Regions from separate parts of the Vibrio owensii genome, predicted to be linked through region 3. Evidence: predicted binding sites of a transcription regulator. Region 3 holds the regulator's gene; each other region holds the start of a gene.
The links. Region 3 encodes MetJ, which represses methionine synthesis genes. Its sites were predicted from a motif close to TTAGACNTNTANANGTCTAA; they were not measured.
Positions count from the first base shown of each region.

Region 1: metK (methionine adenosyltransferase) is a predicted target of MetJ. The motif match lies at 5,146-5,165, and genes of this name have one in related genera.
Region 2: metN (methionine ABC transporter ATP-binding protein MetN) is a predicted target of MetJ. The motif match lies at 3,679-3,698, and genes of this name have one in related genera.
Region 4: metA (homoserine O-acetyltransferase MetA) is a predicted target of MetJ. The motif match lies at 4,032-4,051, and genes of this name have one in related genera.

Region 1 covers NZ_CP019959.1:2,345,714-2,351,962, forward strand. The annotation lists gene gshB (glutathione synthase) at 1-527, opposite strand, end outside; gene rsmE (16S rRNA (uracil(1498)-N(3))-methyltransferase) at 542-1,273, opposite strand; gene endA (deoxyribonuclease I) at 1,420-2,115, opposite strand; gene A9237_RS10815 (SprT family zinc-dependent metalloprotease) at 2,266-2,763, opposite strand; gene A9237_RS10820 (DUF2189 domain-containing protein) at 2,831-3,628, opposite strand; gene metK (methionine adenosyltransferase) at 3,912-5,066, opposite strand; gene tkt (transketolase) at 5,435-6,249, shown strand, end outside.
Region 2 covers NZ_CP019959.1:1,095,520-1,101,768, reverse strand. The annotation lists gene A9237_RS04885 (YibE/F family protein) at 1-920, shown strand, start outside; gene A9237_RS04880 (MetQ/NlpA family lipoprotein) at 1,008-1,817, opposite strand; gene A9237_RS04875 (methionine ABC transporter permease) at 1,850-2,527, opposite strand; gene metN (methionine ABC transporter ATP-binding protein MetN) at 2,517-3,551, opposite strand; gene gmhB (D-glycero-beta-D-manno-heptose 1,7-bisphosphate 7-phosphatase) at 3,895-4,446, shown strand; gene treR (trehalose operon repressor TreR) at 4,521-5,468, shown strand; gene treB (PTS trehalose transporter subunit IIBC) at 5,644-6,249, shown strand, end outside.
Region 3 covers NZ_CP019959.1:2,157,453-2,163,701, reverse strand. The annotation lists gene A9237_RS09890 (bifunctional aspartate kinase/homoserine dehydrogenase II) at 1-1,901, opposite strand, end outside; gene A9237_RS09885 (O-succinylhomoserine (thiol)-lyase) at 1,919-3,079, opposite strand; gene metJ (met regulon transcriptional regulator MetJ) at 3,309-3,629, shown strand; gene A9237_RS09875 (malic enzyme-like NAD(P)-binding protein) at 3,741-5,018, opposite strand; gene bfr (bacterioferritin) at 5,226-5,702, opposite strand; gene A9237_RS09865 ((2Fe-2S)-binding protein) at 5,777-5,965, opposite strand.
Region 4 covers NZ_CP019959.1:3,387,808-3,394,056, reverse strand. The annotation lists gene A9237_RS15890 (DMT family transporter) at 87-419, opposite strand; gene A9237_RS15885 (hypothetical protein) at 573-1,253, opposite strand; gene A9237_RS15880 (GNAT family N-acetyltransferase) at 1,447-1,944, opposite strand; gene A9237_RS15875 (hypothetical protein) at 1,947-2,348, opposite strand; gene A9237_RS15870 (DUF1330 domain-containing protein) at 2,701-3,003, shown strand; gene metA (homoserine O-acetyltransferase MetA) at 4,078-5,019, shown strand; gene pilW (type IV pilus biogenesis/stability protein PilW) at 5,169-5,897, shown strand.

The DNA.
Region 1 (6,249 bases), 190 kb from region 3:
TTCTCTTTCACGCGGAAGATAGATGCGCCGCCCATCCCATCAAGTGGTTTAAGGATCACATCACCGTGTTCTTCACGGAAAGCTTTAATCTTCTCTGCTTTACGCGTCACGATGGTGGTTGGCGTTAGCTCTGGGAACCAAGCGGTGAACAGTTTTTCGTTACAGTCACGTAGGCTTTGTGGCTTGTTCACGATCAGTGCGCCTTGCTCTTCAGCGCGCTCAAGGATGTAAGTTGCGTAGATGTACTCTGTGTCGAACGGAGGATCTTTACGCATTAGCACAGCATCAAGCTCAGACAGTTCGATAGTCTGCTCTGATTTGAATTCATACCAGCCGTTTGGATCTTCTTTAAGCTCAACTACTTTGGTGTCTGCGATTGCTTTACCTTGGTCTAGGTGCAGATCGTTCATTTCCATGTAGTGGATTTCGTAGCCGCGGCGTTGCGCTTCAAGCATCATGGCAAAGCTAGAGTCTTTCTTAATGTTAATGGACGAGATTGGGTCCATTACAATACCGAGTTTGATCATTATTTTTCTCCGTTTTAACCAAGATCGCCGAAACGAACTTGTAAGGCTGTAATTGCTGTCAGAGCCGCAGTTTCGGTGCGCAGAACGCGAGGGCCGAGTAGCGTCTCTTCAAATTGGTATTCGCGAGTCATGTTGATTTCGTCAGAAGATAGGCCGCCTTCAGGGCCAATCAATAGACGAACTTTTTCAACCGGTGTTGGCAGGGTGTTGATCGAGTATTTCGCTCGTGGATGTAGGTTAAGCTTCAAGCCATCGTATTCTTCCTGACACCACTCTTCTAAGCTCATGATAGGGCGAATTTCTGGTACTACATTACGGCCACATTGCTCACAGGCACTGACCGCGATTTTTTGCCACTGAGCGAGTTTCTTCTCGAAACGTTTTTGATCCAGTTTTACGCCGCAACGCTCAGAGATAAGCGGTGTAATCGTATTTACGCCAAGCTCTACGGATTTTTGGATGGTGAATTCCATCTTGTCGCCACGCGAAATCACCTGACCAAGGTGAAGATCAAGGGGTGATTCAATGCTGCTTTCTACGCGTTCAGAGATCTCAACCATCACATTCTTTTTGCTGACTTCGCTGATGACCGCTGGGAATTCTGCGCCGCTGCCGTCAAAGAGCAGGACTTCTTGACCTTCTTTCATGCGAAGTACGCGACCAATATGGCCAGCTGCATCGTCGCTAAGAGCAATAGCGCCAAGTTGTTGAATGGTTTCTGGATGATAAATTCGAGGGATACGCATTGTGTTTCGATTTCCTGCATACGCGAGTGTTTAGACACTAACATGGATGCTTTCCACCGAAAAAACAAGGGGCAAGAGGCGTTTCCATTACAGTAAATGACAACGCCTCGAATAGCGGAGGTGTACTGCGGTAATTGCGGGAAGAATTACAGCGCGCGACAAGCCTCTTGAACGAATGGGTTGTGGTTGCCTTGAATCTTAGCAATGCGTTCATCGCGCTCACATTCCCACTTGTCTACAGGGTAGGTTTTGTTCCAAGCACTCATCAATTGAGTTTGCTGCTTCGAAAGTTTAAACCCGTACTCTTTGCTCATGTACAAGTAAGTGCGGGCAATCGAACCACGTGCACGATCGGGCGGCATTACTTTACGTTGCTTAAAGTTCACTTGCATTTCACATCGGCCGTAGCTGACGCCATCCATGCCATTCCACTGACTGAAGTTGTAGTTAGAGCGGTCACCGTTTACCTCTCCGATAGCTGGAGTCAGGTTGTGGAGATCGGCTTCCATAGATTTGAAGACTTTGTCGTTTCTTGTGCAGTTTTTGCGTCCACCATTTTGCCAACACTGACGCTGGTGGCCGAACTGCCATGCAGGAACCACGTGCTCCCACTCGATGCGTGATGCGCGTTTTTCTTGCTTGCGAACTTGATAGCCACAAGAAGAGAGATCCGGCACGCCCTTTTTGCCTTGCCATTTTATATCACAGCCACAGTAGAAGCTGGTTGGGTGATCGGCGTAGATTTTTACCGCTTCGCGCTTGGCCGCGGAAAAAGAGCTTGGAGGTGCAGCAATCGCTGCACTAGAAAGTGCAAGCAGTAATAAAGAGAAAAGATATTTCATGATTAAAGTCTTTATAAAGTATGACTTTATTTATTCTAACACGCACAAATTAGCTTTAGTGATGAGCAAACAAACAATAACAGGCAAAAAGGGACACTTTGAGAGCGAATGTCTCTCTTTCTGGAATAGAAAAGTAGGAAATTTGTGCTGTTAGGAGAGCTGAGTTCCCGTGAAGTTCAGCGGTTGGCGGCATTTTTGGCATGAGTATACCGCTTCTTTACGCTGCACTTTGTTGTGACGACGAATTGAAAGTGGGTAGGTCATGCAACCACATCGGTATTCAAAGGTTTTACCTTGAACAGAGGCCACGTCAAAGCTGTGAGTGGTTTTAGCTGGTACTTTGAATACCGCCTCCATAACACCTTGCCACTCTTTCCCATGTGGGCGAACGCGACCGTAAACTTGGTAGGTAATCAAGTGGGCGACTTCGTGAGGAATAACCTCTTGGATAAACGCTTGTGGATTTTCGCTGAACAGTTTTGGATTCAAACGGACTTCGTTCAATTGCAAATACGCTTTACCCGCCGCTTTGCCACGTACATTGAAAGTCAGAGAAGGAATAGGAAAAGAACGCTTGAAAGCTTGCTCTGCCATCGCGATGCAATCTGCCATCACTTGCTTGGCTCTGTAGCTCAGTTCTATATCCACAACTCACCCCATTTACTCAATAAAAAAGCCCCCGCGTTTGCGAGGGCCGGATCATACCATCTGTTTTCTAAGGCGTGTGTTTTTTCTTAATCGTTGCATGGTAAGCATGCCATGTACCGTACCCGAGGATTGGCATGGTGAAGAGCATACCAATACCGTACGTCGCAAAGCCGATTAAGATACCGCCACAAATAATCGCAGCCCAAACAATCATTGCTGGGATGTTGGATTTCACTGCGTTAAAGCTGGTGAACACTGCGGTCATCATATCGACACGACGCTCCATCATCAGCGGTATTGAGAAAGCAGAAATGCTGAATACTACGCAAGCTAAGACAAAACCAACAATTGAGCCTATAACCAAGAAAGGCAAGAACTCAGTCAGCGGCGCGCCTTGTACAGAAGGGTATAGCGCATGGAGCAGGGCAGCAATTCGCATCCAGAAAATCATACATACCGCGAGCATCACAGCAAATGCCCATTGAGAGCTGGAGTTTCGCCCGATGGCTTTCATTGAATGGAACAAACTTGGTTTGTGTCCGCGTTCTCTCTCCCAACTCGCATCATATAAGCCGAGCGCTAAGAACGGACCGATTAACATGTAAACAATAAGACTAGGCATTACGACGAGATGCGTGCCTTGCCACTGAACCAGAAGCACGATACCAATCGCAGCAGCCATAAAGCAGATGCCGTAAAAGGCACTGATGAGCGGCATGCGTACAAAGTCATGCAGGCCCAACGCGAGCCAATGGAATGGTGCCGATAAGCTAACGGTATTGCATGGAATGGTTCTGGCGTATTCATTATCTGGCACTTCCTTTCGTTTTCCTTGGAAGTCAGATGGGTTTACGGTACGAGGCATAACTCCTCCTTGATTTATTCCCACGGTGGCACCTAGGCCATATAAAGATGTTTGGCTGACGTTTTTCATGACTCTTTTAGCCACGTGAGCCTGCATCATAGTTCTTTACGTTATATACATCGAAAAGTGCATTTAACATTATGTTAACTATTGGCGGAGATGGGGCAATTTACAAATAATTGCTGAATTTTTGTTCAAGGAAAGAGTGAGAAGGCAGAGAAGGGGGCAGAAACAAAAAGCCCCCGCCAGAGGCGAGGGCTTTATCGATTCTTGTGTGGCTCGATTACTTGATGCCAGCGAAATCGCGTAGGATAGCTGCTTTATCCGTAGCTTCCCATGGGAACTCTTCGCGACCGAAGTGACCGTAGGCTGCTGTCTGCTTGTAGATAGGTTGAAGCAGGTTAAGCATTTCTTGTAGGCCGTATGGACGTAGGTCGAAGTTTTGACGAACCGCTTCAATGATGATTTCGTGTGATACTTTCTCAGTACCGAACGTTTCAACCATGATAGACGTTGGATCAGCAACACCGATAGCGTATGAAAGTTGGATTTCACAACGGTCAGCCATGCCAGCTGCTACGATGTTCTTCGCTACGTAACGTGCTGCGTAAGCCGCGCTGCGGTCTACTTTCGATGGATCTTTACCAGAGAATGCACCACCACCGTGACGAGCTGCGCCGCCGTATGTATCTACGATGATTTTACGACCAGTTAGACCACAGTCACCCATTGGACCACCGATAACGAAACGACCGGTTGGGTTGATGAAGAAGTTAGTGTCTTTAGTGATCCACTCTGAAGGTAGTACTGGCTTGATGATCTCTTCCATTACTGCTTCACGTAGGTCAGGTGTTGTTACTGAATCACAGTGCTGAGTTGAAAGAACAACAGCATCGATACCAACAATCTTACCTTGGTCGTATTGGAACGTTACTTGAGATTTCGCATCTGGGCGAAGGAAGTCTAGTTTACCGCTCTTACGAACTTCAGCTTGTTTTTTAACAAGTAGGTGAGAGTAAGTAATTGGAGCTGGCATTAGAATGTCAGTTTCGTTCGTTGCGTAACCAAACATGATGCCTTGGTCGCCTGCGCCTTGCTCTTTAGGGTCCGCTTTATCAACACCTTGGTTGATGTCTGGAGACTGCTTACCGATGGTGTTTAGAACCGCACACGAGTTCGCATCAAAGCCCATGTCAGAGTGAACGTAGCCGATTTCACGAACTGTTTCACGAGTGATTTCTTCGATATCAACCCATGCAGAAGTCGTTACTTCACCGCCAACCATAACCATGCCGGTTTTAACGTAAGTTTCACAAGCCACGCGTGCTTTTGGGTCTTGCTCAAGAATTGCATCAAGAACTGCGTCAGAGATTTGGTCTGCGATTTTATCTGGATGACCTTCTGATACCGACTCAGAAGTGAACAGGTGCTTAGCCATGATAGCTCCAATCTTAAGGTTTACTCATGGCTAACTAACGCAAGCTTGCCACGAAAAATACAATACAGTTTGTAGGTGTTTCTACATCTAGACGTCTATTTTAATTTCCCACAGTCGAATTACAAGCTCTTTTTCGATTTGAATTCGTCTAGCTTATTACCCAATCGTTTGCTTTTGATGGGGTGAATTTTTCATAAATTGCCTATTAACTGCGAAAAGATTGAGTTAAAACCTCAAAAATGGTGAGTAAAACGTTTGCAGTCAGATTTTGGCTCTGAGAGAATATTGCCCGCACTTTTGTACTTGGCTCACCCAGTGAAAGTGCCCACATTCCTTTATCAATTCGCTTAATGCACTCAGGAGCAGACATGTCTTCTCGTAAACATCTGGCAAATGCAATCCGCGCTCTTAGCATGGATGGTGTTCAACAAGCTAACTCTGGCCACCCAGGCGCACCTATGGGTATGGCTGATATCGCTGAAGTTCTTTGGCGTTCTCACCTAAACCACAACCCAGCTAACCCAGAGTGGGCTGACCGCGACCGTTTCGTACTGTCTAACGGCCACGGCTCTATGCTGATTTACTCTCTACTGCACCTGAGCGGTTACGAGCTGTCTATCGACGATCTTAAGAACTTCCGTCAGCTTCACTCTAAGACTCCTGGTCACCCAGAGTACGGCTACGCACCTGGTATCGAGACAACAACAGGTCCTCTAGGTCAAGGCATCACTAACGCTGTTGGTATGGCAATGGCTGAGAAAGCGTTGGCGGCTCAGTTCAACAAAGAAGGCCACGACATCGTTGACCACTTCACTTACGTGTTCATGGGTGACGGCTGTCTAATGGAAGGTATTTCGCACGAGGCATGTTCTCTTGCAGGTACACTAGGCCTTGGCAAACTGATCGCATTCTGGGATGACAACGGCATCTCTATCGATGGTCACGTTGAAGGTTGGTTCTCTGATGACACGCCTAAGCGTTTTGAATCTTACGGCTGGCACGTAATCCCTGCTGTAGATGGCCACGATTCTGAAGCTATCAACGCAGCAATCGAAGCGGCAAAAGCAGACCCTCGTCCAACACTTATCTGTACTAAAACCATCATCGGTTTTGGTTCTCCAAACAAATCAGGTTCTCACGACTGTCACGGTGCGCCACTAGGTGCGGAAGAAATCGCAGCAGC
Region 2 (6,249 bases), 1.1 Mb from region 3:
CTCTTAGTCGTCAGCACAACGTGTATGTCAGTGAAGGCGATACTTTCATTATGATGATCCGCGAAACCACCAATGGCACCGTTTATTGGGCGTATAACCACAAACGATCAGACGCTATTTACCTGATGCTTGCACTGTTTTGCGCGCTGTTGTTGAGTTTTGGCAAGAAAGAGGGCATCAACTCGATGGTCGCGCTCTATTTTACAGCGGCCTTGATCGTTGGCGTATTGGTGCCGAGTATTTTTGCGGGTTGGAATCCGATGTTGGTCAGCATCTTATTGATGGTGGTGATCATCGTGGTCAGCTTTATTCTCGTTTCTGGCTATAACCGCAAGAGTTTATGCGCCATGGGCGGCACGTTACTTGGCGTAATCGCTGCGGGTGTCATGGCGCAGTGGTTTGGCGAAATGGCACACTTGTCGGGCATTTACCTCGACAAAGGCGAAGACGTGATTTACCTAACGTCGGTGAAGATGGGCATCCGTTGGTTGATGTTCGTGACGATTGTCGTTGCGGCACTTGGCGCTGTTATGGACGTTGCGATTTCGATTGCATCTGCGTACGCGGAGCTGCAACAAACCGACCCGAAACTCAAACCAAAGCAGTTGGTTAGAGCGTCGATGAACATTGGTCGAGATATCATGGGTACCATGACTAACACCTTGATCTTGGCGTTTGCTGGTGGCTCATTGACGACCATCATGATGGTGTGGGGACTTAACATGCCAGCAAGCCAGTTTATGAACATGCCGTTGGTAGGACTCGCAGTGGTGAATGCGTTAGCGGGCAGTGTAGGCATTGTGCTTACTATCCCTTTTACTGCGTTTTTAGCGCCTTATGTGTTTAAACATCCGCAAGTGGATACGCAGCTAGAACAGGAGCAAAAGAAGGTTGAGCAAGACGAAGTTCAGCTGTTCTAGCGATATAAAACCGCAATGAAAACAAATGCAAAAAGGGCGCTCTGATGAGCGCCCTTTTTAAGTTTCAAGTGTTGTAGAAAGAGGGGATTACCAACCTTTAACTACGCCACCTTTGAAGATGTCTTTCGCTGCTTCGTAAACTTCATCAGTTTGGTATGCTTTCACGAAGTTTTGTACGTTAGCTGCTTGAACGTTGTCTTCACGAGCAACGATAAGGTTTACGTATGGAGACTCTTTGTCTTCTACGAAGATACCGTCACGCTCAGGTGTTAGGTCGATTGAGCTTGCGTAAGTCGTGTTGATGATAGAAACCGCTACGTCATCAAGAGAACGTGGAAGTTGTGCTGCATCTAGCTCCACGATAGTGATGTTTTTCGGGTTACCAACGATGTCACGTACTGTTGCTTGTAGACCAACGCCATCACGCAGTTCGATAAGGCCCTGTTGCTCAAGAAGTAGAAGTGAACGACCAAGGTTGGTTGGATCGTTTGGTACTGCGATACGAGCGCCATCTTCGATCTCATCCACTGATTTTACTTGCTTAGAGTAACCAGCAATTGGGTATACGAAAGAGTTACCAGCCGTTACTAGCTTGTAGCCACGGTCAGTTACTTGCTGGTCTAGGTATGGCTTGTGTTGGAACGCGTTTGCGTCGATTGAGCCATCATCTAGCGCTGCGTTTGGTGTTACGTAATCAGTAAAGGTAACTAGCTCAACGTCCAGATTGTATTTCTCTTTAGCAACTTTTGCTGCAACTTCAGCAACTTGTGCTTCCGCACCTGCCATAACGCCAACTTTTACTTTGTTCACGTCAACTTCTTTCTCGCCACAACCAGCAAGAACCAGTGCAGAAGCGGCAGTTGCAACAGTCAAAAGACTCTTAAGGCTAAATTTCATCTTTATCTCCTTATAATTGGTATTTTCAATTCTTATCTGTGGTCTACGCGGCGAACGATTGCATCACCGATAGACTGAATAATTTGTACTAGAACAATTAGCATCACGACGGTCACGGCCATGATGACTACATCATAACGGTGGAAGCCATAACGGATAGCTACGTCACCAAGACCGCCGCCGCCTACTGTCCCCGCCATTGCTGAATAGCTTACTAGTGTTACTAGGGTAATCGTCACTGAGTTAACAATAGTCGGCATTGCTTCAGGAAGCAGAACTTTTGTGATGATTTGTGTTGGTGTCGCACCCATAGATTGCGCAGCTTCAACCAAGCCTGATGGAACTTCCAGTAGTGCGCCTTCGATTAGACGCGCCACAAATGGGATAGCACCTATGGTCAAAGGTACGATTGCTGCTGTTGTACCGATAAAGGTACCAACCAACAGTTTGGTTACTGGGATAATCGCAACCATCAATACTAGGAAAGGAACCGAGCGGCCCACGTTGACGATCGCGCCAAGAATGCCGTTGAGTTTGGTGTTTTCCAGCAGGCCACCTTTTTTAGTGGTATGCAGAATCACACCAAGAGGAATACCAACTGCGAAACCAACGATGCCCGCAACCGCCACCATGTAAAAGGTTTCCCACGTTGCGCCTAAAAGTAGGTTGCTGTTTAAGCTCAGCCATTCAGAAATCGTATTAAAGGACATAGCCAAGTACCTCTACTTTCACGTTGTGCTCACGCAGGAATTCAATCGCTGCGTTATCGTCTTCTTCACTACCAAACAGCTCAGCGACCATCATGCCGAACTTCACGCCGCCAGCGTAATCGAGATCAGAACTTAGGATGCTCACGTCGATGTTGTACTTACGAGCGATTTGCGTCATCAGAGGGGCATCCACGGTAGCGCCAGTAAACTCTAGGCGAACCAATGGGTAGCTGTTTTCTACGCGCGTGGTTTGTAAGCGTGCTTGGTAATCTTCTGGGATAGAAAGGTCTAAAGTAGAGCGAATGAACTCGTGTGCCAGTGCTGTCTTCGGATGCGCGAAGATTTCACCAACGGTGCCTTTTTCTACTAGCTCACCATCACCGATGATCGCCACTTCGTGACAGATGCTCTTAACCACTTCCATTTCGTGAGTGATCAGAAGAATGGTGATTTCTAGCTTGCGGTTGATTTCTTTGAGTAGTTCTAAGATGGACTGAGTCGTTGCTGGATCCAGCGCGCTGGTTGCTTCGTCACACAGCAGAACGCTAGGGTCTGATGCCAGTGCACGTGCAATTGCCACACGTTGCTTTTGACCACCACTTAGGTTTGCTGGGTAGCTTTCATGCTTGTCTGAAAGACCAACAAGCTTAAGTAGCTCAGTCACTTTTGTTGTGATTTGCGATTTGTCTTTGCCTGCTAGCTCAAGAGGGAGTGCGACATTGTCGAAAACGGTGCGAGACGACAGCAGGTTAAAGTGTTGGAAGATCATCCCGATATTACGGCGAGTTTCTCCCAATTGCTTTTTGCTTAATTTGGTTAGATCAACGCCATCTACGATGATGGAACCCGATGTTGGGGCTTCCAGCATGTTTACACAGCGGATTAGGGTACTTTTACCCGCGCCCGATGAGCCGATAACACCAAAGATGGTGCCCTTCGCGATATCTAGATTAATGTCCTTAAGGGCAAGAATTTCCTTACTGCCTTGGTAGAACACTTTATTGACGTTTTTTATTTCTATCATGTTTCAACCTGCACAGAGATACTGGGAACTTCGCTGTTAAAAACGGCTTTTAACAGGAGTAAATTTTGAACTCTATCTCAATTCTCAGTTGATGCTATGGGTTAAGCAGTAGTAAGTCAATAGATATTTTTACGTCTAGACGTCTAAATGTATGGATGTTCTGTTGGGGAAATAAAACAGAGGATGTTTGGCGGAAAGGAATCTAAAAGAGGGATATTCAAGATTTACCGATTCTCGGGCGACAAATCAACTGTTTTGTCGCTCACTCACGCCAATTAGATAGTGTGAGTGCTTATAAGGTATGTAATAATCTGATGAAACCGAGTAAATAGAGAAATACGTTTTGGCAAAACCTGCTGTTTTTATCGATCGTGACGGCGTGATCAACGTTGACCACGGCTACGTTCATGACGAACATGATTTTGAGTACATTGACGGTGTCTTTGAAGCGACAAAAGCGCTGAAAGATAAAGGCTACCTGTTGGTGCTTGTGACCAATCAATCTGGCATTGCACGTGGTAAATTCAGCGAAGACCGTTTCTTATCTCTGACTCAGTGGATGGACTGGAACTTCGCTGATAATGGCGTTGAGTTCGACGGCATCTACTACTGCCCACACCATCCAGAACATGGCATTGGTGAGTACAAGCAAGATTGTGAGTGCCGTAAGCCAAAACCAGGCATGTTCATTTCTGCACGTGACTTCTTGAAGATCGACATGGAGAAATCTGTGATGATCGGCGACAAAGCCGAAGATATGATGGCAGCAGAAGCAGCAGGCGTTGGCACTAAAATTTTGGTTCGTACTGGTAAGCCAGTGACAGAACAAGGCGAAGCCATTGCAACGGTAGTATTAGATAGCATTGCAGACGTGCCTGCGTACCTAAACAAGTAATCTTCATTACTGACTGAGATAAGGGAAGCCGCTGCTTCCCTTTTGTTTGATTCCTTCTTTTAGTCTGAACACTTATGAGCAAAAAACTCACCATTCTTGATATCGCGAAATTGGCTGGCGTGGGCAAATCGACGGTCAGCCGTGTGCTTACCAATGATCCCAAGGTAAAACCGCAAACGCGTGAGAAGGTAGAGCAAATCATTCGTGAATCAGGCTACGTCCCATCAAAGTCTGCGCAGTCGATGCGTGGTGGCAGTCAAAAGGTGATCGGCGTGATCATCTCTCGTTTGGATTCACCATCAGAAAACCGCGCTGTTGGGACCATGCTCAACGCTTTGTACTCAGCAGGGTACGATGTCGTGATCATGGAGAGCCAATTCGATCGCGATAAAACCAATGAGCATTTGGATGTCCTTAAACGTCGCAATGTCGACGGGGTGATTGTGTTTGGTTTTACTGGATGTGATGAACAAGCTTTGGCGGAGTGGGGCAATCGCATAGTCGTGATCGCGATGGACACGCAAATGGTTTCCTCGATCAACTACGATAACCAAGGCGTTATCGATATGGCGCTCTCTCATCTGGAACAACAGTCTATTTCTCGTATTGCCTACATTGGTGTTGACCCAGAAGACCGCACCACCGGTCTTGCTCGCCTTAATGCTTACCAAGCTTGGTGTGAGCAAAAGCGCATCGAACCTTGCTTTCAAACCGGTAAGCTCAACCACGAAAGTGCTTATCAGCTGGTGGATCAAGTCCTTCAATCCGATACGCAAGCCATCGCTTGTGCCAGTGACACTATCGCTCTCGGTGTAATTAAACGTCTGCAAGAAGTGGGACGTGAAGATGTGGTGGTTACCGGTGTCGGTGGTAACGAATTACTTTCTTTTCTCTTCCCTAATGTTTTCAGCGTGGACCCAGGCTACTCTCATGCCGGTGAAAAAGCTGCTAACATGCTGATTAATCAATTAAATGGTGATGAGTCTGTGGTGCATTTTACCCAGCAGCCTATCCGTCATTAATCCACCTTTCGATGATCTGCTCTAAAATTATACTGTGATCATTCTCAATTAATGGGACTGTTCCCATTTTGTTTTTGAATGCGAAATGGCACTATTAAAATCATCAAATGGGAATGTTCCCATTATAAAAATAAAACGATGAATTGAATGTATCCAATACAGGGTGGACAAAGTTATGAGTAAGATTGCGCGTCAAGATGTACAGCGTCTTATTGAGCTGGTCGGGGGATCGGACAATATTGCCAGTGTAAGCCACTGCTTAACTCGCTTACGTTTCGTGTTGAATGACACTGATAAAGCCGATACAAAACAGTTAGATGCACTGCCTATGGTGAAGGGCTGCTTTACCAACGCAGGTCAATTTCAGGTCGTCATCGGCACAGAAGTTGATGAGGTTTACAAAGTACTGATCGAGCTTAGCGGCAAAAGTGAATCGAGCAAAGATGAATCTAAGAACGCTGCTCGTCAAAACATGAATATCGTTGAGCGTGGTATTTCCCACCTTGCTGAAATCTTTGTACCACTGCTACCAGCGATCATTACCGGTGGTCTGATTCTTGGCTTCCGTAACGTGATTGGCGACATCAAGATGTTTGATGGTCAAACGCTAACGGAAATCAGCCAGTTTTGGGCTACGGTACACTCTTTCTTATGGCTGATTGGTGAGGCAATTTTCTTCTTCCTACCGGTTGGTGTGTGTTGGTCGACAGTGAAAAAACTCGGCGGTACTCCAATTCTGGGTATCACATTGGGTGTCACGTTGGTTTCGCCACAATTAATG
Region 3 (6,249 bases):
TCAAACTGTTGGAATAACCACGATAACGTACCCGAGAAAATGCCTGATAGCGCGACAATATCATCGCCACTTTCACGTAAATCTCGAACCGTATGGTTTATCGGTAGCCCTGCCCCCACTGTCGCGTTGTAAAGCCAATGACGACCGATCTTCGCAAAAGCATCTTGCACTTGATGGTAGTACTGGCTGTCTGCTGACCCCGCCACTTTGTTTGCAGAGATCAGGTGAATACCTTGCTGTGCAATGTCAACATAACGGGCAGCGAGCTCCTTGCTTGCTGTGACATCAAGTACAACCGCTTCATCGTAGTTTTGCAGAGCGCCCAGCTTATTGAGCCAGTGGCCGTCATTCTCAATGCTTTCATCATCGAAGCGCTGAGCAACCGTTGCTGCATCAATACCGTTTTCATCAAACCAGTAAGTCTGGCTGTCTACAACGGCAACCAAATCAAAACTCATGCCGTGGCGTTTTTCGAGCTCTTCTTTTTGCTCAGAAAACAACGATAGCCAACTTGAACCAATGTTACCTTTACCACACAAAGCCACTGCTACGCGCTTCTGCGCTTGAAACAGCTGACTATGAATACGTTGAACTAGCTCTTCGACTTCTGCGCGGCGTAGTACAGCGACCAAGCTCAAGCCAGATTCCGTCTCTGAAATAAACTCAACAGGCGCATGCTTAAGTTGTTGGTAAAAACCAAAGCAGTGGTTTGCGTTTTTCGTCACACCAGCGCCAACGGCAGCTAGCAACGAATACCCTTCTTTCAGTTTAATTTCCGCTTCAACGGCGAGCTCTTGTAGATAAGTCAATGCTCCGCCAGCAATCTCTGCCGTGTACGCCAAACGCAAGGTTTGCTGATCTTCTTGCGCTTCAAATGCTAGTGGCTCTAATTGAGCGCGCTTTAACGCTTGCAGCACTTCTTTCTGCGCTCGCTCAAAATCATGGCCATGCACAAATGACAGTTGCACCAGTAGCACTTCATCAAGGGAAGTAATGATCTTCGCACCACGACCCGAGGCTAGTACACGTTCAATACGCGTTGAGCCAGATTCTGGTTGATAGCTGCACTTTAGGTTCAAATCCATCGCACTTTGAGCAACAGGCTGAAGCGTACGGCTGTGCAGTACTGGGGCTGCTAAACGAGCAAGTTCACTCGCCTCATCTAAACGCAGCAGAGGTAACAGGCATGCATCCGACACCAAACGCGGGTCTGCGCTATACACACCAGCGACATCACTCCAGATTGTCACGGTATTTACTTCCGCCAACGCACCAATCACAGTGGCTGAGTAATCTGAACCATTGCGACCTAATAGAACGGTTTCACCTGCATTATTCTGTGCCATGAACCCCGTAATGATGACACGCTTATGGTTATGTTGAGTTAACGCTTCTTTAATAAGTGCATAAGAACGAGCACGATCGACTTCTGGCTGCGTGCCTGCTTCTGCGCGCAAAAAGGCACGTGAGTCTTGAGCGACTGCTGGCAAGTCTTGCTGAGATAGCAATGCGGCTAGCAAACGTGAAGACCAGACTTCACCATGCCCCAGCACTGCGGCTTTTTGTGCTTCTGTTAGCGGAGCTGTCAACTCAGCTAAGGTACTGAATTCATCTTGAAGAGAAGCAAGCACCTGCGCTTGGGTTTCTCCTTCTAACAAAGCTTCAACTAACTCTGTCTGGAACTGACGTAAGCTTTGCAGCGCTTCGTGTGCGATGCGACCGTCTTTATCCAACCCTTCCAAAAATTCAATCAAGCGGTTAGTGGTTTTGCCTGCTGCGGACACCACCACTAAATCATTTTCTGATGAATACTCTTTAAGGATCCCCACGACGCGTTGGTAACACTCTGGGTTTGCTAAGCTGCTACCACCAAATTTATGCAGCTGACGTTGTACACTCATGACCTTTTCTCTCCCAATTACTGTGCTGCTTTCGCGAACGCTTGCTCAAGATCAGCAATCAGATCTTGCGCATCTTCTAAGCCGACTGATAAACGCAGTAACTGTTGAGAAACGCCTGCTTCAGCCAGAGCTTCTTCACCCATCGCACGATGCGTCATTGAAGCAGGGTGACAAATCAAGCTTTCTACACCACCTAGCGACTCAGCAAGGGAGAACAGGTCAAGCTCTTTAACGAACACTTTTAATTGCTCAAACGAACCGGCAAATTCAAAGCTCAGCATAGAGCCAAAGCCTGATTGTTGTTTTTTCGCGATGTCATGACCCGGATGCTCTGGCAGACTCGGATGATAAATCTTCGCTACCAAAGATTGTGTTTGCAGATACGCCAACACTTGCTGAGAACTTTCTTCATGGACTCGCATTCGCGCACCCAGCGTGCGAATTCCACGGAGCGTCATATAACTGTCGAATGGCGTACCCGTAGCGCCAATGCAGTTACCCCACCATGCTAATTCTTCAGCATGCTCTTCGCTCTTGGTGATCACCACACCACCAATCACGTCAGAGTGACCATTAATGTATTTCGTCGTTGAGTGGATAACAAAATCCGCACCAAGCTCCAAAGGCTTTTGGTACACAGGTGTCAAAAAGGTATTGTCCACTGCGACTAAAGCGCCGACTTGTTTTGCTTTCTCACACACAGCCGCAATATCAACAACGCGTACGAGCGGGTTTGATGGTGTCTCTAACAAGATAAGCTTTGGCTTTTTCGCAATCGCCGCATCCAACGCTTGCTGATCCGATTGGTCAACAAACTGCACTTTAAAGTCGCCTTTTTGGGAGCGAGTATTGAACAAACGGTAAGTACCGCCGTAGCAATCATGCGGCGCGACAATTAAGTCATCAGGTCCAAGAAACGCCGATACCCAAAGGTTCAATGCCGAAGTCCCGCAGTTAGTAACAACCGCGCCTTTGCCTGATTCAAGCTCATACAGTGCTTTTTCTAACAAGCCTCGGTTTGGGTTACCAGAACGGGTGTAATCGTATTGTGGAACTTCGCCAAACGCAGGGAAGCCGTAGTTAGTAGAAAGGTAGATTGGTGGTACAACAGCGTGATATTGACTGTCTGACTCGATACCAGTGCGTACAGCAATGGTCGCAGGCTTACGGGTGCTCATGGGTGTATCCTTTCACGGGTGGTGACATCTAAATGGGAATGCGCTATATCTAGCTTGTATTGCTCAATTGATTAACACTCTTCCCTAACTATTAACCTCACTTTACTTGTCTAAAAATGAGACGTCAACACTTCTAGACGTCTATATGTCTTTGCTTATGGCAGTAAATGCAGCTAAAATCAGCACCTATATTTATTTCTCTAACTTATTACATTAATGAAGGTGCGCAATGGCTGACTGGAATGGCGAATACATTAGCCCGTATGCTGAGCACGGTAAAAAAAGCGAACAAGTAAAAAAAATTACCGTCTCTATCCCGCTAAAAGTTTTAAAAGTGCTGACTGATGAGCGAACTCGCCGCCAGATCAACAACTTACGCCATGCGACTAACAGTGAACTACTATGTGAAGCGTTCCTGCATGCTTACACAGGTCAACCACTGCCAACAGATGAAGACCTTCGTAAAGACCGTCCAGATGATATTCCGACGGAAGCGAAAGCACTGATGACAGCAATGGGCATCGAATTCGAAGCGTTTGACGAAGAATAATTGCTTACAAATTCATCAAGATGAGAACCTGCACCGGGGGCAGTTTCAAACCAAACGAAAAAGGGACGCACTGGCGTCCCTTTTGTTTATCTGAAGCGTCTACTATATTAATTACTCAGCCATGTAGTTTTCAGGCATTTCAATACGCGCCACACCTGAATCAACTGCAGCTTGTGCTACTGCTTTTGCTACGCGTGGTAATAGACGTGGGTCCATTGGCTTTGGAATGATGTAGTCAGAGCCGAACTCTAGCTTGTCTACGCCTGCCGCCTTCAATACCGCTTCTGGAACTGGCTCTTTTGCCAATTCACGAATCGCATCAACTGCCGCTAGCTTCATTTCATCATTAATCTCGCTTGCACGCACATCTAACGCACCACGGAAAATGAATGGGAAGCAAAGCACGTTGTTTACTTGGTTCGGGTAGTCGCTACGACCAGTACCCATGATCAAGTCATCACGCACTTCGTGAGCCAATTCTGGTTTGATTTCTGGGTCTGGGTTTGAACATGCGAACACCACTGGTTTATCTGCCATTAGCTTCAATGCTTCTGCAGGTAGTAGGTTTGGACCCGATACACCCAAGAACAGATCCGCACCTTCAATAACATCTTCTAACGTGCGCTTGTCAGTGTTGTTTGCGAATAGTTGTTTGTATTCGTTTAGGTCGTCACGACGTGTATGGATCACCCCTTTACGATCCAGCATGTAGATCTTCTCGCGCATTGCGCCGCATTTGATCAACAGCTCCATACATGCCACAGCCGCAGCACCCGCACCAAGACAAACGATGGTTGATTCTTCTAGCTTCTTACCTTGCAGCTCGATTGCATTCAACATACCTGCTGCCGTTACGATCGCTGTACCGTGTTGATCGTCGTGGAATACTGGTACGTCACAACGTTCAATCAGACGCTTTTCAATCTCAAAACAATCTGGGGCTTTGATATCTTCTAAGTTAATACCACCGAATGTATCAGCAATGTTTGCTACTGTGTCGACAAATTCGTCGATCGTGCGGTGTTTTACTTCGATATCAATTGAATCTAAACCAGCAAAGCGTTTGAACAATAGCGCTTTACCTTCCATTACTGGTTTAGAAGCTAGCGGGCCAAGGTTACCAAGACCAAGAATAGCCGTGCCGTTAGAAATAACCGCAACCATGTTGCCCTTCGCTGTGTACTTATACACATTGTCAGCGTTCTGTGCGATTTCACGTACAGGCTCTGCAACACCAGGGCTGTATGCAAGAGCAAGGTCATTTGCAGTTTCAGCAGGCTTAGTCAGCTCTACTGCAATTTTTCCTGGAGTTGGGTATGCATGGTAATCCAATGCTTGTTGGCGGCGTTCTTCTTCTGGGGTGACTTCTTGGCGATTGTCTTCAGACATGGATCGTTTCTCTTTTGTTATTTTTTCGGTAAGGGGGAATAAATTCTAAAGGATAGAAGTCAATCTTCATAGGCTAGATTGCGAGCGATATCCTTAAAAAGGCCGATAATAAAAGAGATTAGACCAGATATTAGTGATGAGCACCTAGTTTACAGGTCAGGTGCTCTTTGAATCACTTCGTTCAGATGAGAAAACAGCGTTATCTTCTCACTCCTCATCAACGTACTGTGCTTGCAGATAATTCTCTATGCCAGACATTTCGATCAAGCCAAGTTGTGTCTCAAGCCAATCAACATGCTCTTCTTCATCCTCTAAGATCTCTTGGAAAAGATCTCGAGATACGTAATCACGAACGTCTTCAGCATAAGCAATCGCATCTTTTAAATCGGGAATCGCGGCCATCTCGAGCTTTAAGTCGCACTCAAGCATTTCTTTGGTATCTTCTCCAATCATTAGCTTACCGAGATCCTGCAAGTTAGGTAGCCCTTCTAAAAACAAGATACGTTCGATCAGATGATCAGCGTGCTTCATTTCATCAATCGATTCGTGGTACTCCTTGTCAGCAAGATGCTTTAAGCCCCAGTCTTTGTACATTCGAGCATGAAGGAAATATTGATTGATAGCGACGAGCTCGTTGCCGAGCACTTTATTGAGATGTTGGATTATGATTGGATCGCCTTTCATGACAAAGCCCTCCTCTTTGGCTTCATTTAAATGTAGAAGCAAATGAGAAGGTGTCAAAAAGCCCTAACTAATAATTAGCTAGCTTGTTTCAGTGTTAAGTATTCCGTTTCAGCTAAAATTTCTTTTGCTTGCTTGATGCACTTGCCACATTGGCTACCTAGAGCAGTACATCGTTTGATTCCTTTAATGTCGGTTACGCCTTCATCTATCGCCAACTTCCTAATTTTCTTGTCAGAGACACCATGGCAAAGACAAACGTACATATTCAAAACCTTTAAATTTCACTTTGGAATGAAATATAAACAAGAATCGTTCTTGTTACCAGTTGTATTAAGACGAATTAAAGAACGTTTTGTTATAACGGTCTGGACCGTTTTAGCAGTTTTCAGTGACTTAGCGGATGGCTAAAAAGAAGAGAAAATCGAGTAGAACTAAGCTCATGTTTTTAAGGAACAAAAAGCATGACTAAGAATGATGGGCTTATAACCATATTGAAAAGAGGAATAGCAGGTATAAAAAAGGGAAGCCTTAGCTTCCCTTTTTCTAG
Region 4 (6,249 bases), 1.2 Mb from region 3:
ATGTTTCTTTACATAGCCAAAGAGTGTTTCTTCAGATAGCAAAAAGCCGCGAACTATTCGCGGCTTTTTGTTGGTAAATCTATGGATTAGTGACCGACGGTCTTAGACAGCAAGTTCACAATCATAACGCCAGTAAGAATGAAACCAATACCAACGAGAGCAGCAAGGTCGAGTTTTTGTCCGTACAGGAAGTAACCGACAGCAGCCACAAGTACAATCCCCGCCCCGCTCCAGATCGCATATACAATACCAACTGGCATGCTTTTTACGGTCACAGACAGTAGGAAAAAAGCGATACCATAACCGATGATAACCACGGTGCTCGGCATCAACTTAGTAAACTGTTCTGTCTTTGGAATAGAAGAAGTCGCAATCACCTCACACACGATAGCAATAGACAGCGCAACCAGTGGAGGCATAGAAACAAGCATTTTGAACATAAGGCAAACAACGCTCAATTAACCTTAACTCGATGACATATCGAATCTCTGAGCGGCGCATTATAATCAAAATCCGTCAGTACGCTATAAAAAGTGATGCAACTCACATTTACACCAGCGTAATAATCGCAGTTAGAAGTCGGTCTCTTCCAAATTAATCACGCAGGCAGACGCGTCATTTCTGGCTGTAAGTAACGAATCTGGATCCGCATAAACGATGTTTTCCAACCCCAACTTTTGCATATCATCAATGTGATACATCCAAGCTGCGTTGCTGGTATCGCAACCTGCTTTGTGTAATTTTTCACGTTTGTTCAAGTGCCCAAACATGGTGATCTTTGGATTTACCGCCACCAGCGCAAAAAAGGCTTCTTCATGCTGACGCCATAAACTCAAGGATTGATGCCATTGTTCGAGTTCTTGTTGATCAAAGCCATCGGTGTCCCATTCATCTTGCATCGCGCCACCAAACCAAAGCACTTCTGAGCCTTTCATAACCAAAGTACTCGGTGCCGCTGTTAGAACATAGTTCGCACAAGCAGAAGCGCACGTTCCATTGACGATTAAATGAACCTGATTGTTGTAAACCCAGCGTCCTAGTTCCATCGCTGGTCGATACTCGCCTGAGTCGCTGTCTATCATCAAGGCAACAACACCATGCGGTTGAACGTTGGCAAGCTCGATGGCTTCTCGCACGCTCTCCGCGGTTATTTCGCCATTAAAGTAAAGTGTTCGCCCTTCCATGTAGATATCTTCAGATAAACTGCACGCTGATAACCCAGTGAGCGTGAGTGCACCTAGCCACTTTCGCATATCTCTCTCCATGATCTTCATTCCAAAACTCGACATCCAACTTCAAATGAGTATTGAACAAGTTGAATAAAAACGACGGAGAAAGTGGCACATTTTTGACCAACGTCAAAATATGCACATTGTTACTTATAACCTATTATTTTTTAGCGAATGGCGATTTAAATTGCACTAACGTGGGGGGGGATGAAAGATATCAAGAACTTAGCTCGGATGACTCCCAAACCATAATGATGGTCTGGACTCCGTTGTGTGAAGCGTTATGTAGAGGACGGAAACCGTATTTCAGATATAAAGCTTCATTATGCGGTTCGCATTGCAAAAACAATTTTGGAATGCCAAGTTGAAACACGTGATTTTGTGCACGAACGACCAGCGCAGCAGCATAACCTTTACCGCGTGATGAGGCATCGACGTAGACTCCACCTAACCAGTGCTCATACTCAGGGAAATGAATGTTCTCTCGGATCTTGAGTTCAGCGACTGCTACAAGGTCATTGTTTTCATCATGAACCACAAATGAAAGTGGAAATGCATGGCGGCTATTGGCTTTGAGTAAAACCTTCTCGCGAACTTGAGTGGGCGTCACACCAGGAACAGTGTAAGCCCACTCATCAAAGTACCATTGTGCAATAAGATCAGACTCATGGGGGAAGTCAGCGAGAAAGTGAATTTGGAATGCCCTTTCTGCCACTATTAATAGCCACCATCTGCACTATCGACAACAGTCGCTTCATTGCCAACATCCGCTTTAGCATGGTTAAAATGATGCTGCTGTGAAAGCTCAAAGTAGATATGCATATCAATCGGTTCTGGTGTGTTGAGAAGCATTTTACCAACCTCACGCTGGAAGTGGCCGTAATTACCAAGCTCTTCGGTTAAACCTAACTGCTCATAGCTCGCCAAACTGGTAAACATGCCGTAAGCGTATTGATAACGCATCATGTCTTCCATTTTGTCGTGCCCAAGTTCGGCCAACGCTTTGTCGACTTCGTCTGGCAGATAAACGTCCTTATCGCCAAACTCCCTAAGCAAGACGTTAGGAACTTGATGTGCAATGCTCTGAATGGTCTCTTTTCTTTTAAACATACCGAACATAATGTCCTCCACTGACGATGATTTTCCATACAACGTATTTAAGTACGTGCTGGCGAGCCAATTAGTATCTTTATTGGTATTAAGGCTCAAAATTTATACTAACTCGATCTCATAATTCTCTTCAAACGCTACCGTATTCGTTACACAAAAATGTACTCAGAAATCTTGCCGCAATCACAATTGCAGAGCGTCAGTTTGAGTCGATAATTCATACCAATTGAGCAATAACCCCTAATCAATTTGGATTTTCAATGGAATCTAAAAAGTGTTTCGATTCCGCTCTCTCTTATCGAAATGACCAGACTGCATTAAGCTAAATTTCATCGGCTAACGTGCAATCAAGGAGCATACCGTGACTTACTATTCAGTATTAGATGTAACCCCTACAGCCCAAGACTGGGTACCTGCTTATGTCAGCGTCTCGAACGCACTGGTGGAAAAACACGGTGGCAAGTACATCGCACGAACTAACGTGCACGAACGACTAGAAGGCAATGGTGAAGCACCGGCGCTTCGCATCATTATCGAATGGCCTTCTCGCCAAGCAGCACTCGACTTTATGAATGACCCAGAGTATGTGCCTCACCTAAACGCTAGAACCGCAGGTTCAATCAGTAATCACTACTTGATCGAAGGTAATGACCAACTGGCATAAGACACATAAAAAAAAGCCCAGCAAACGCTGGGCTTTTTCCGGTTTATATCAACAAGGTGAGTTTTCACTGCATCAACAGAAATAGTTTCAATATCATTATATTATTCCTGCTATCACCTTTTAATAAACCACCTACACTAACTGACGTGTTAATGAATGATGCATAATGTATGATTCTCAATCATCAAAATAGCTCCAACGTTAAGAATCAAAAACTTTGTCAGTGATATGTTTATATCTCAGAACTAACTTACAAACCTATATTTTATTTCTAATTTAATCTTATCAATCTTTGTTCGTTTTAAATCACATAATGTCTAAGTAGAGTTCTTATCTAAGGCTCATTCTAATTGTGATATAAGAGCGTTGAAAACGGTGTCTAACGACGTAAGTAGGTCAACCTGAGTAGGTTGTGATGACAAGACAGCCGTTCACCTACCTCTAGAGACTCACTTGCCTTGGAAGCTTCTCTAACCAACACTGATTAGGCTTCGAGAAAACTCAGCACTCTCTAACTACTCAACTTACTAATAAGACCATTATTCGGCTTTTTCTTACAATAATTTTTATAGGGGTCATTCTTTCTATAAATTCAGACTTTAAATTATTGCTTCATCAATTTCAATCGTACACAGCCAAATTAGAGATATTAAAAATTAGTTGTTAGCATATCATTCGATAAAAGACAAAGTAACTTGTCATAACCTTTAACAACGCATCACACAAAAACAAGAGTTAGAATATAACCCAACTAAATTAAATGAATTAATAATTTTAATTATCTTACATCGGCATAATTTAACCTTCCGGATTATTAGCGTAATCAAGTATTCACTTACTGAAAATAAGTGATTGGAATATTTAAAATTAGAACAGTTCGACTTAGGTTTTTTATTCTAACAAGCACTATCTTCAAATGTAGAGCCCCTTTGGTGTGTTTGCCTCTTGTGTGAGATGAAAGTAAGAACAAAAGAAATCCGGTTCAAAGTCACATTTCATGTCGACATCCGTCAGTAATTACGTTAGCTTTAGAAGTATAGACGTCTAAAAAGTTAAGCTTAGGGAGAGAAAGCCGTGCCAATTAGAATTCCAGATCAGTTACCCGCTAGTGATGTATTAAGGACAGAGAACATCTTTGTGATGAGCGAAAGTCGAGCGGCGAGTCAGGAAATCCGTCCATTGCGAGTGCTTATTCTCAATTTGATGCCAAAGAAGATTGAGACAGAAACTCAGTTTCTTCGCCTACTTTCTAATAGCCCACTTCAAGTGAACGTGGAACTGTTACGAATCGATAATCGCCCAAGTAAGAACACACCAACGGAGCACCTAGACACATTTTATCGTCAATTTGAAATGGTAAAAGGCAAGAACTTCGATGGCCTTATCATTACTGGTGCTCCATTAGGTTTGGTCCAATTTGAAGATGTGATTTATTGGGATCACTTGAAGACCATTATGGAGTGGGCAAAAGATCACGTCACGTCAACACTTTATGTTTGCTGGGCTGCACAAGCAGGTTTGAAGCTTCTATACAACCTGCCAAAGAAAACACGCAAAGAAAAGCTATCAGGCGTGTACCATCACTCTATCCATCATCAGTACCACCCTCTTCTGCGTGGTTTCGATGATACGTTCTTAGCACCACATTCTCGTTATGCAGATTTCTCGCCGGAGTTTTTAGAAGAACATACGGACCTCGATATTCTCGCAACGTCCGATGTCGCGGGTGTTTATCTAGCAACCACAAAAGACAAGCGTAATGTGTTTGTCACTGGTCACCCAGAATATGACTCTCACACACTCCATAACGAATACATTCGAGATTTGGGCGAAGGGATGGAACCTGCTATTCCAATCAATTACTACCCGAATAACAACCCAGACAATCCACCTTGTGCGAGTTGGCGCAGCCATGGACACTTGCTGTTCTCTAACTGGTTGAACTATTGCGTTTACCAACAAACGCCGTACGATCTGGATCATTTCAGCGAAGACGCCTTCACTAAAGACGACTAACTGCCTGAATTTAGAGTGTGAACTAAGCCGCCAACTGGCGGCTTTTTTGTATCAGTTTGCTAACCTGATCGCATAGTATTTTTTCCCCAATAGGCTTTTGCATCGTAATTCATATCATGCTGTGTGAATCAGGGATGTGGGGCATATATATGAAGCTTGGAAAACTCGGTGTATTAGTGTTAGCAAGCCAGCTAGGTTTGGTTGGGTGTGTCACCGTCAATGAAGATGGAAACAGTCCAGTTGTGAAAGCCGATCCAGTTTCTATGGCAGAGTCTAGAATCGCTCTCGGTCTCGGCTATTTAGAGAGTGGCAGTATGATCCGAGCACACGATAATCTGCAGCAAGCCCTTACCCACGCACCCAGCTACTATCGAGCTCAGCTTTCGATGGCGCATTACTACGAAACCGTAGGTGAAGACTCCAAAGCAGCACAGATGTACAAACGCTCTCTTCGCCAGCATCCCAAAAATGGTAACGTACTGAACAATTACGGCACCTTCCTGTGTAAACAAGGTGAATACAGCCAAGCAGATAAAATGTTCAATCGTGCGATCGAGCAGCCTTACTATTACCTTATCCCTGCTAGTTACGAGAACGCCGGATTTTGTGCACTAAAGTCGAATCAAGCTGAAAAGGCAAAGTATTACTTCGCTCGAGCTATCGACCATGACCCTCACCGTCCTAAATCTATCCTTCAGTTAGCAAAGCTAGAGATCGACAGCGGAAACTACACCGATGCTCGTATTCGCTTGATGCGCTTTAACCAAATGTACGGAGTCAAGAAACCCTCTCTCCGTCTGATGGTAGAACTAGAACGCGCTGCGGGCAATGAAGCCTTAGAGCGAAAGTATCAGTACCAACTCGATCAAATTTCTTAACTCCATAAACTCAAAGAGTCGACCACAAAGCGTCGACTCTCGTCATGCTCGGACTGTTTGCCTAGCATTCTTCTGTCGTTCAATGCTTTTCTAAAGCCACTTTCAATCGTCTAAAATTACAGAAGTGTCATGGTGAATTTTCGCGTCAAAAATAGCACTAACTTGCTATTTATTAATGAATTTTTAGATTTAACTAAATTAGTAAACTGAATTTTTACTCTAATTTATATGACACCAATCACACTAATTTGCTTAGTGTTTGCACAGCAACGAACAAGATCTATACATTCGAGTGGCTTATAGGTAATTTATTAAAAACAATTCAAATCTATAAATGTCACAGAAATAAGGA